2 regions of the Paenibacillus sp. NRS-1781 genome follow, and region 2 is predicted to be linked to the other one. Evidence: riboswitches for the same ligand, from Rfam matches in the RefSeq annotation. Region 2 holds a riboswitch; the other holds the start of a gene.
What was found. Region 2 has a riboswitch for cyclic di-GMP ahead of ACIFO6_RS01475 (glycosyl hydrolase). Riboswitches for the same ligand answer to the same signal wherever they lie in the genome.

Region 1 (5,716 bases), on a different contig from region 2:
ACTTGTTCCTGCGAAAAACTTTTTATATGATGACTATACATTCGATATCAGCTCTCATTATAGTAGCAGAAAATAAGTGGAGCACCAACTTAACCCAAAACGGAAGGAGTACACTTCATGTCCAATACATCAGCTAAAAAACAGGAGATTCTGGATGCCTTTCTGTTCAGACATGCCACCAAGGAATTCGATCCTGATCGCATCATACCGGAGGAAGATTTTCAATTTATTCTCGAAACCGGTCGACTTTCCCCAAGCTCTGTCGGTTTTGAGCCGTGGCGATTTGTGGTCGTACAAAATCAGGCATTGAGAGAAAAGCTGGCTGCGGTTTCAAGCGGGGGCCAAAAACAGATTCCTGATGCCAGCCATGTTGTCCTGATTTTGGCACGCAAGGATGTTCGTTATGATTCCCCGTATGTGGAGTATATGTATAAAGAGATTAAAGGGATGTCCGAGGAAGACTTTGCCTCACTGCCGGGCCGATATAAAATCTTTCAGGGTGAAAATCAACGCCTGCTGGAAAACGAACGTACGTTATTCGACTGGGCTTCCAAGCAAACCTACATTGCCTTGGGCAATATGATGACGGCGGCGGCTCAGATCGACATTGATTCCTGCCCGATTGAGGGCTTTAACTACGATCAGGTGCACGCCATTTTGGAGGAAGAAGGACTGCTGGAGAACGGACTGCTGGATATATCGGTCATTGCTGCCTTTGGTTATCGCGCTCACGAACCCAAGCGGGAAAAATCCAGACAACAGCTGGAAAAGGTCACACGCTGGGTCTTGTAAAAGCATGTCCAACAGGGTTACCCAAGCTTTAAGTATAGTACATCATAACAGGCGAGCTTGCGATCATTCACTTTAACGGTGGACTATTGCAGCCCGCCCTCTTTATATTAAATTCTTCTCCTCTAACAACTTTTATTCATCACCGCAGCCAGATAAATTGTACCTGGACATAGCCATAGACCCTTGCTCCAAGATCAGAATACCCTTGGAGGCCAGATTATCCAGGCATTCCTGCATATAAGCATCGTCATGCTCCGCATACGCTCCGACAGCTTCCAGTTCCTCGCCAAGCTCTGTCGCCCACGGTTCGCACTGCTTGCCGCGATACAACGGCTGCTCCCATAGCGGATCAACGTTGTAACCGCGACTTTTCATTTCGTCCATGATGAGCTTATGGTAGCGGACGAGCAGCATGGGGTGATAGTCGAACACATAATTAACCGTAGCATGTCGCTTTCCCCACCCGTTCCCACGCAGTGCACAGCACTCGCGGTGTTGCCCCAGCAGTTGCGGCCGCGGCAGCTTGTCGATCAACTCTTCGTGCCAAAGCCTCATTGCTTCACAACCTTATCTGTAGCATTTTCTTCTCTAATGAATCAACCGATCAGCATACGGACACCTGTCAGGACAATACCGATCAGGAAGCCCGTAACCGCGCCGTTAATACGTATCCACTGCAAGTCCTGCCCCAGCTTGTCCTCCATCAGAGCAATCAGGGAATCGTTATCCATTTTATCTACATTTTCGCGTACCAGATTACCAATTCGACTATGGTTGGCTTCCACCAGCCCGGTAATGCCTGCCACAATTCTAGAATTGATCTTGTCCAGCAGCTCGGTATTCCCTCTCAAATCAGCCAGCATCCGATCCAGTAGCGGCAAAATATAGGTCGGCACATAGCTGCCGTCTTCCATATAGTCCAATAAGCGTACGCGCAGCTCTTCCATCTTATGAAGCACCGACGCATCGCCTTCCCAGGTTCCCACAAGGTTGTTTTTCCAGCTGTTCAAGCCTTCCTGAACCGTATCTTTCGTCGCCAGACGGGTCAGCTGTGTTTTCAGACCATCCAGCACGGCCCGACGGCGTGGATGTTCTTCCCTTTGCAGCTCCGCAACCTGATCCAGCAGGAAGTGGCGAATCATTTCACCCATGCGCTCTTCGTTCAGATAGCCAAGGAACGCATTCAGGGCAAATTGCATCAGCCCGCTCACTTGCAAACCGCTAATAGCCTGCATTCCCAAGGTACCCAGCGTGTAGCCCGTTTCCGGCTTCAAAAGCCAGGATTCAGCCTGCTCCAGCGAGTCATCCAGCGCGCGGCGGTCATAGCCCTTCTCACTGGTTTGACGGACAAGCGCCTCCAGCAGCGGTCCGGCGTCGAAATCTGTCACCTGCCGCTTGATCTCGGCCGCAATTACTGGGGCCAGCTCCGCAAGCGGAAGCGACCGGACCAGTCGTTTGGCGAGAACATCTATGGATGCGGCCGCTTCCGGCGTGCGCAAGCCCTTTTCCACACCATCCAGCATCAAATCGGCCAGCCGGATATCGGCAATTTTAGATGCGATACTGTCTTTATTAAGCAGGTTATTTTCCACCGTACTCACCAAGGTACTCGTTAGCTTGTCCCTGTTCTTGGGAAGAAGTGCTGTGTGTGGAATCGGAATGCCCAGCGGGTGACGGAACAATGCGGTGACGGCGAACCAGTCCGCCAGTCCTCCGACAAGCCCGGCCTCGAAAGCACCTGCTAACAACCGAGCCCAGCTATATTGCTGAAAAGGCAACATAGCTGCAAAGCCCGCTCCCAGAATAACGAGCGACCAAGCCGCTGCGGTTTTCGTATTTTTTGGTTTTCCCATCCTATTAATCCTCCAAACTGACTGTTGAGTAAGTGAAGCCCTATATCTGTATTACCCATCATATCATTGCCTGTATGAATTCCAAAGCTAACGGCACTCTATTTCCTATTATATTAGAACGCATCGAAGCAGAAAATCACGCAAATAAGATAATGCACTTTTTGTGTTATTTTGTACTTTTATGCTTTTATTTTACATATGATTTGCATATATTTACAGTGCACTAATCAGCACAAAAAGAGTTCATATATCTCCCTCGTGCGTCTACATATTTGTGAACAAAATCACAACATTGGACCCAATCTCATTTTTTTCCATGATAAGCCTAATGAACTATTTCGCTAGAACAAAGACCCATTTTTTTCAAAACAAAAGGATATGCACGTTGGAAGGTGGAATGGGCATAGAATACCTTTAGCATCCTTTCCTGGATTTTATTCCAGAATTGAATTAAATCCATGGCATCTCCGAATTTTTTTCAACATAATTTAACTTTTTCATATGGATGAATGAGTTAAAAATATGGAGGAAACGAGGCTGTTTTCACCATAATAGTACACCTGATTTAGATTGGGAAATAATTCAAAATATTATTCGCTACATGCATTTATATGATGTGATAAAATAAACCGTATTAAGTAGGAAATCATGTGTAAACCACCATTTTGTTTGTTAAACAAACAGTGATTAGCTTGATAAATTTGCTCTTTTGTAAAGGAATTGGACATGACAACAGACCAAAAAAACAACGGGAATGGGACCCCTTGGAGCAGCGATCCAGTCGTCATTGCACGTACTCCCTCCGCTTTTGCCAAGCGATCCCTTTTTTATATACAGGAAATAGGTTATTTCAAAAAAACATCTGCTTATGCCATGGAACGGAAGGAACTCACCTCGTTTCTGCTCGTTTTTACGTTATCAGGACAAGGGGAATTACTGTACCGAGAGAAAAAATACATATTGAAGCCTCATGATATGTTTTTCGTTAATTGTGAGGAATTCGTACAGTACAGCAGTGCTGGTCATGAAGCTTGGGAGTTTATCAGTGTAAATGTGTACGGCAATCTGATCGACAATTTCTACGAACAATTTGCCAAGCACAACAAGCCTGTAATATCACTCAACGATCCAGTCACCATATTGGACAAGCTGCGTTCCCTCTTATGCGTACAATCTGACAGAACTCTCTCTGCTGAACTGTTGACATCCAGACTCATCAGTGAGTTGCTGACTTATATTTTGCAGCACCCCTACGATCATCCGTATGTAAATCAGGATACGATCACCGAGGTACGCAAGGTTCAGCAATATTTGGATCGATCCTACAGTGAACGAATTACGCTGGATTCGCTGGCAGACATGTTTGAGTTAAACAAATTCAATCTCGCTAAAAACTTCAAGAAACAGATTGGATTTTCTCCAATTGATTATCTCATTAATGTCCGCATCACAGCGGCTCAAGGCTGGCTTAAAACCAGTGACGAATCCATTGTGGATATCGCACGGTTTGTAGGGATTCCCAACACTAGCCATTTTATCAACCTGTTCAAGGAACATGTCGGAGAAACCCCACATTCCTTCCGCAAAAAATGGGGGAATCGAACCAAACTATAAACTCATCTATTAGATGACTTTGTCGAAAAACAGAGAAAATCTGAGATTGTGCTTGCCTAATCGGAAGTCCAACTGATAGAATGATAGATATAGACTGTTCAGGATAAATGGCAAACCTGTCGAAAGGCAGGGACGCAAAGCTACAGGGCCTTCTTTTTAAGATGGCAGCCAGCTACCGGTTGGAGAGGCTTTTTGTCGTGTCTTTTTTCCTGAAAAACTTTATACGATAATAGCAAACCTGTCGAAAGGCAGGGACGCAAAGCTATAGGGCCTTCTTTTTAAGATGGCAGCCTAGCCGCCGAAAGGAAGTTTTTCTATGAGGAAAATGTCATCTTTTTTAATTATTTTGGTTTTTTTGTTATCCATCCCCCTACATACGACAGCATTTGCTGCCGAAAGTCAGGCATGGCTGAATCAAAACAACGTAAACCACGGTATTGTTAGTATACGTTATCCTGTCAACTCCAATGTCAAAACCAAGATTGTAATTACCAAGGATGCGGAGAAATACTCTTATTATCTGAATTCGGGCAAGCCTGAAGAAGCATTTGCTCTTCAAATGGGCAATGGCAATTATAACATTCGTTTATTGGAACAGCTAACTGGCAACCAGTATAAAGTGATAGGTGAAGAAACGGTCCAGTTAAATTTGAATGACAGTAAAACCATATACCTCAATTCTATTCAAAATATTGACTGGAGCGATACGAATCAGGCGATTCGGAAAGCCAAGGAATTAACCAAGGGTGCAAAGACAGATGATGAAAAGGTGAAACGTATTTACGAGTATGTCATTAGTCATATTAAATACGATTCCAATCAGCCTTTCAACCTATCAACAGACTACCTTCCACAAATTGATCGTACAATAGTTTCGCAAAAAGACATTTGCTATGGATACGCTTCACTGTTCGCCGCCATGCTTCGAAGTGTGGATGTTCCAACGAAGCTGGTTATGGGTGAATCCTCCTATGTGAAAACTTACCACGCCTGGAATGAAGTCAATATCAACAATCAATGGGTTATCATTGACACTACAGTAGATGCTGCTCTAAAAAGCGGAAAACAGAAGTTTGCAATGGCCAAAGAACCCTCCAAATATACAAAAACAAAACAATATTAATTTTTTTTGTAGAAAGCCCTGATCACTGCGATCAGGGCTTTTTTCTATTATTGTTGAGAAATTGTTGAGATAAGGAAGGTATTGTATATCTAGTCAGTCATTTAAAAACTAAGTTTGTTGAATATACTATTTCCGGGACAAGAAAGAGGGGGGAGCCAAATCCGCCCGGGTACTTTCCATAATATTATGATGAATAGGAGACTTACTTAAGAGTATGAGAACAAAAATAAACGCAACGATCATTGTACTATTGCTTATTTTCCAAAGTTTTTTTAGTGCAGCGTTGGCTTACGCAGACACTTCAACCACGGCTGTACCAGAAAGCGCTATAAGC
Region 2 (5,716 bases):
TCGAAATTCACCAGATTCACCAGCAATTTGTCCGAGGTGGCCCCACTGCCAGCCAGCGGTTTCAGTTTAGCCGTATCCACTGCACGGACATAGACCATCTTATCCTTCGTTTCCTCCGGATTCAGGACCGTATAAGTCAATGGTTTCCCGTGTGTGGCATAAGCCAGACTCAAGCGTCTCATGATGTTTACACGGCTGTCCTGCCCTTGTCCGAACGGATACATTTCCGTATTCGCCGGATTGTGATTTTGCAGGTCAAAGCCGGTTTTAAACAGCGTGTAGTCCTTATAGAAAGCAGCATGCTGAATAAACATATCGGCAAAACCAATCTGCGAACGCATAATCCGGTCGAATGCGGCTGCCTGTGGCTGACTGGCCCCGTACTCAGGGTTGTCCCGATGCGTATCGTTCGTACCAAACTCCGTATTCAGCATCTTCTTCTCCAGCCCGTTACTTGAACCGCCGAACGTTTTCAGATTTTGAACAAAGCTGCCTCCTCCCTCTTCGTTATACGATTCGCCATAGGCATGTCCATTGGTCAGGTCAGTGACATCCTCCAGCTGTTTACGTTGTGCCGGGTCCCGCTCCCATCCATCCGGATCGCCGCATTTGGGCGTACCTCCGGTTTGGTTTTTGCATGCCTTGGTTGAATATGTCGGCCAGTAGGCCCAACCCGGCGCAACCGTTTTGAGATGCGGCGCCAATTGCTTACCTTCCGTATTCAGCCATTTGGCGACGGCCAAATTGACCGCTTTTGAGCGGTTAAACAATCCAGGTTCATTATCTACTTCGTAATAATGCAGGTATGAACCATATTTTTTTACATAATCGCGCAATTTCTGCTTAGCCGTCTCCGGCAGGGAGCCGTCTTTTTGCAGCTTGATATCGCCTGTATACAAATACAAAGCTGACGATTGCATATTATACTGCTTCAATGTTTGGTAGTAATCTCCCACGTCTGTGCAGGCCTTGTTTACATTACTGGCACAAGTGACTCTCATGACATTGCCGCTATACGCAATTCCCAGCCATTTGAGAACATATGGTAAATGTTTAACTGCACCCTCATCATAATAAAATTCTTTATTATTGACATTCGTTCCGGTCAATATATATTTACCGTGTATCGGCTCGGTTGCAGGTGAAGCTAACGTCTCCAAGCTCAAGTCATCCCAAGTCCACCACACATTTTTATCTTCAACAGAGGAGCAGTATAGGCAGCGCGCTGTCTTTAGCTTGAGTACGTTAACACCGCTTTGCAATTGCTCTTTGGGGATATATAGCTCGTAATTGCTTTTGAAATTATATGCACTGCCTGTGCCGGCAACCCCGGCAATCTGGATGATACCGGACAGCTGATGATTTGAAAATACAGCCATCTGGGGAACGGCTTTGCCCGCATCCAAAATTCGTACACGGAATATCATCCCGTTGGGAGGAACCTGATCCAGCTTGTACTGGAGGGACAGTTCAGGATTCGTGGACGCATTTAATCCGGAAGGGATATCTCCACTGCTGAGCAATATCGGAGCCGTTGTACTCCCCGCTATGGACATCGCTGACGATGTTCCTTTAGCAGACGACTCGGTAGAGGCCACCGAAATATTGACATTGTCCTTACCGACCACACCTCTAAATTCTACTGAAGAGTCATCCCGCTGACCAAGCTTCCATACCGGACTCGCCGCCGCTACTTTAATCGTCTGAAGTTCTTCACTCTTGGGAGGCGTATGAATAAACCAGGCAATCAGCGCTATAGCTGCGACCCCTAGCAGCCCGGCCAATACCACTATATACTTTTGGGTCAACCATTTTTTCATCATTGTGCTCCACCCTCTCTCTCCTCAAAATTTTTGGCGGGGAAAGAGTATATATCAAGGAAGAAACAAAGCGTTGCCGGGAATTACCGCTTTCGCTTCATGCTGACTTTCCCACATCAGACGTGCCATTGCGTCGCCCTTTTCATCATAATATTCAACCTTCAAATCTGCCATTTTGCCTGCTTGCAAGGAAATGCTGCCCTTGCGTTCTGTCCAGCTTTGTTTGAACCAGCTATCAATAATCAGCTTGCCATCTACCCATACACGAATGCCATCATCGGATATCGTGGTAAACGTATAGGCCTCACTATATTGCGGCTTGATTTTGCCCGTCCAACGGACTGAGAACTGATCAGCCTCCACCTTTGGATCAGGCGTGGCGGCACGCCAGTTATAATCCAGCTTACTGTCTGTGCGAACCAAAACAGCAGTGCCATCCAGATTCATGTCGTTAAAATATTCGCCCCGCAGCCCGTTTGCGTAGACCATATCCGGAACGGAAGGCGGGACTGGTTTACTTACCACTGGCGGAGCTGGAGTCGAGCCATTTTGTCCCGTGTCCGGTACGGTTGGTAGCTCCGTGTCAGGTTTTTTCATCGCAGCCAGCCCTTTTTTCACATCATCCCGCGTCAAGCTTGTCGAATCATTCATATAATCATGAATCTGATCCGTCGTGTTATTTTCGGTCAGCATCTTGCCCCAGGTCATGGAATACACCCATTTAGGCTGAGCCTTCATCACCTCGGGACTGGGCACCTCACCATGTTCCCCAATGGCAATCGGTTTATTTCGTGCCAGTCCGAGCAATCCTTCGTAATGGCTTTGCTTAAAATCATGGTTGTAAATGTCTACAGCCAAAATATCCACTTTGTCATCCCCCGGATATTTCGGGGTATATGGAGCAGTGTACGAATTAGGCGCATTCGGACTCCATACCCACAGCAGATTGTTCAGCTGATGCGTATTTACAAAACGGTCATACATGATATTCCATAGCTGATTGAAATTGTTTTTGTTTCCCCACCAGAACCAGTCGCCGTTCATTTCGTGGTAAGGTCTCCATAATACCGGAACCCCTGCATCACGAAGCTGCTTTAACGATACAGCGACCTTATCCAGATCGGCAATGAGAAGATTATACTGCGTAGTACCCGGCGTCACATATTTATTGAACTCCGCCTGGCTTACTTTCGCCTGCACATTGGCCCAAGTCAGTGGCTTACCCGGCAACGGTTCATGATAAGTCATCGTAACCATGCCGCCAGCTCTACTCCAACGTATGGCGCTATCGACGACATTTTTACGTTGTGCTGCCTCCGTAGCGGCGGACTGGCCGGAGATGGCTCCCATCTCGTAGCCATGTACACCAGCATACGCCTTACTGATTTTTTGGACCTTGTTGCTTAATTCATCCGGACTTTCCAAATAATCATGTTGACCTGTGACCATCTTTTTTCCCGAGATGCTGATCAAATAGTTGTATAGTTCACGGGCCTCAGCAGAAGCGTCCGAATTAACAGGCTGTAGTGTGGCAGCATTCGCCACGGACAGAGATTCACCAAAACCGACGGGCAACAAAGAAAAAAGCATAACAACGGGGAGTACACTGCGTATCCATCGATTCACAGGGGTAAAATAGGGGCTCACTCTCGCTCTTCCTTTCGGTAGCCAGGCTGCCATCCTCACGGAAGGCCCTTTAGCTTTGCGTACCTGCCTTTCAACAGGGCTGCGTTTATCGTGGAAGGAGTTTGGATTCCTTCTTACCCTAAGTATCGACTTTTTTTTACCAAAATTTAATAGGTCATGTTCATGAATTTACAGATTTTCGCGTATTTTCGACAGTTCGGGATAAAAACTTCATAAATGAGTCATTTTTCATCCTTCAGGAATGTTGCATGATGCTCATTTATGAAATAAACTGGTGACGGGAAATTTCATCCCAATCCATGCAAAAACGGACAATATCCTCTTCGATCAACTCAGAACCTGTCTGTACCTCGATCAATTCCACATCGGTCACGGCTAAAATGCTATGCTTCGTCCCTTCTGGAATGCGAACCACATCACCCGCCTTCACCTTATGCAGCTTTTCATTCAAAATAATTTCCGCTTCACCGCTAATAATGGTCCAAATTTCACTCCGTTTGAAATGAAGCTGGTAGCTGATATTTTTGCCTTGCAGCACACGGATTCGCTTGGTCAATACCTCGTTGCCCTCGTCATACTTCACATAGTCCACTACCCGATAATGCCCCCAACGTCGCTCTTCGTACATTGGACGCTGATTATGAGCCTTGAGCACTTCCTTGATGCGCGGACTTTCCGCCTTATTGGTCACAAGGATGCCATCCGGGCTGACAGCTACGATCAGATCATTCGTTCCAATGATTGCCACGGGGATATCCAGTTCGTTGATAAGGCTCGTATTGACGCAATCCTCCGTAACTACGCCTCTGCCCACTTGCTGATGGGACATTTCTTCCGTTAAGGTGTTCCAGGTGCCCAAATCCTTCCAAAATCCATCATACGGAAGAACAACGATGTCCTGCTCCTTCTCGACTACCTCATAGTCAAAGCTGATTTTTTCCAGAGAAGAATATTGCTTTTGCATTTCTTCATAGTTCAGCGGCAAACCTTTGGATGCCAAGATATCGAGCAAGTAACCCAATTGGAATGCAAAAACCCCGCAGTTCCATAGAGCATTGCGTTCCATCAGACGCTCCGCCTGCTCCCGGTCGGGTTTCTCTTGAAAATGGCTCACTTCGCGGTAGCCTGTGCTACCTTGTGTGGCATCATTTTTCGGTATAATGTAACCATATTTCTCAGAAGGATAGGAAGGGACAACTCCGATTAACGCAAGCTTGCCTTCACTCTCCTGAAGAGTATGTTCCAACTGGGTAACTGTAGCAAAGAAAGCATCCTCTACATAGGGATCTACCGGCAATATTGCAACGATTTCATCGGGGGAAACTCCAACAATGGAATATAGATAAGTCGCTGTCAGCGCAATGGCAGGAAACGTATCTCTTCGTTCCGGCTCAACAATGATGCGCGTATCCTGCCCAACCTGACTCTGAATCATTTCAACCTGCGCTCTCCCTGTTGCAATAAACGAGGATTCGGACAAGCCGTTATCCCCCAGTTGTCTCCACACCCGCTGCACCATAGATTCCGAATTCCCCTCCGGACTCTCCAGCACCTTCAAAAATTGTTTGGAACGGGAATCGTTGGACAAAGGCCATAATCTCTTACCGGAACCACCAGACAAAAGTACGAGCTTCATAACTCTCCACTTCCTCTCTAATTTGGGTAGGTGATCGGATGGAGCACGGTTGAGTAGCCCGCTACGGGATGGATTTGATCTTACGATCGCTGTTGGACCGGGATTCACTCGATTGTATAAAATCGTGTAAAGGTTTGAATCCCGTTCCAAAGGCGAGCGCTATCGCTTCTCCAGATTCAAATCCATCCCTGCGCTACTCAAAAATGCATCATGCCGATCATACCGTGTATTGCAAAAGGCACGACCGGACGATTCATGTCCGGTCAGCCTGTAAAGGTGCTCGCGCGCCCGGCGCATGGCGCTTTGATCCGAAGGAGCGGTATCACCGCGCCGCTCCTTCCGATACGCCCTTCCTACCTCCCCCCCATAAGGTGGGAGGTTAAAAATCGTGACTCCACGGCGGAAAGCAGCGGAGCGGGCAGAATTGTTCTGAAGAAGCGGCAGCGTTTGCCTTTATCCCCGGATTTTAACCTTTGAATGTTTTATACAATCAAGAAAATCCGGGGGTAACAGCAATCGGAAGAACAATCTGCACGCGCAGCGCCTCCAACCCCACCACAGTCACTTTTTAAGCTTCCACTTTTATACCCGTCACTTTTTAGGCTTCCACCTT

Region 1: linked by a shared signal. The riboswitch ahead of ACIFO6_RS14255 (transglutaminase domain-containing protein) and the one ahead of ACIFO6_RS01475 (glycosyl hydrolase) in region 2 are both predicted to bind cyclic di-GMP.

What each region holds. Positions count from the first base shown of each region.
Region 1 covers NZ_JBITPI010000038.1:30,679-36,394, reverse strand. Annotated here, with positions in the region: gene ACIFO6_RS14275 (NAD(P)H-dependent oxidoreductase) at 118-792, shown strand; gene ACIFO6_RS14270 (TIGR02328 family protein) at 925-1,347, opposite strand; gene ACIFO6_RS14265 (DUF445 domain-containing protein) at 1,389-2,645, opposite strand; gene ACIFO6_RS14260 (AraC family transcriptional regulator) at 3,372-4,259, shown strand; cyclic di-GMP riboswitch class I at 4,359-4,439, shown strand; cyclic di-GMP riboswitch class I at 4,481-4,562, shown strand; gene ACIFO6_RS14255 (transglutaminase domain-containing protein) at 4,576-5,382, shown strand; gene ACIFO6_RS14250 (collagen binding domain-containing protein) at 5,597-5,716, shown strand, end outside.
Region 2 covers NZ_JBITPI010000005.1:92,471-98,186, reverse strand. Annotated here, with positions in the region: gene ACIFO6_RS01480 (hypothetical protein) at 1-1,823, opposite strand, end outside; gene ACIFO6_RS01475 (glycosyl hydrolase) at 1,875-3,500, opposite strand; cyclic di-GMP riboswitch class I at 3,481-3,561, opposite strand; gene ACIFO6_RS01470 (sugar phosphate nucleotidyltransferase) at 3,727-5,103, opposite strand; gene ACIFO6_RS01465 (UDP-glucose dehydrogenase family protein) at 5,702-5,716, opposite strand, start outside.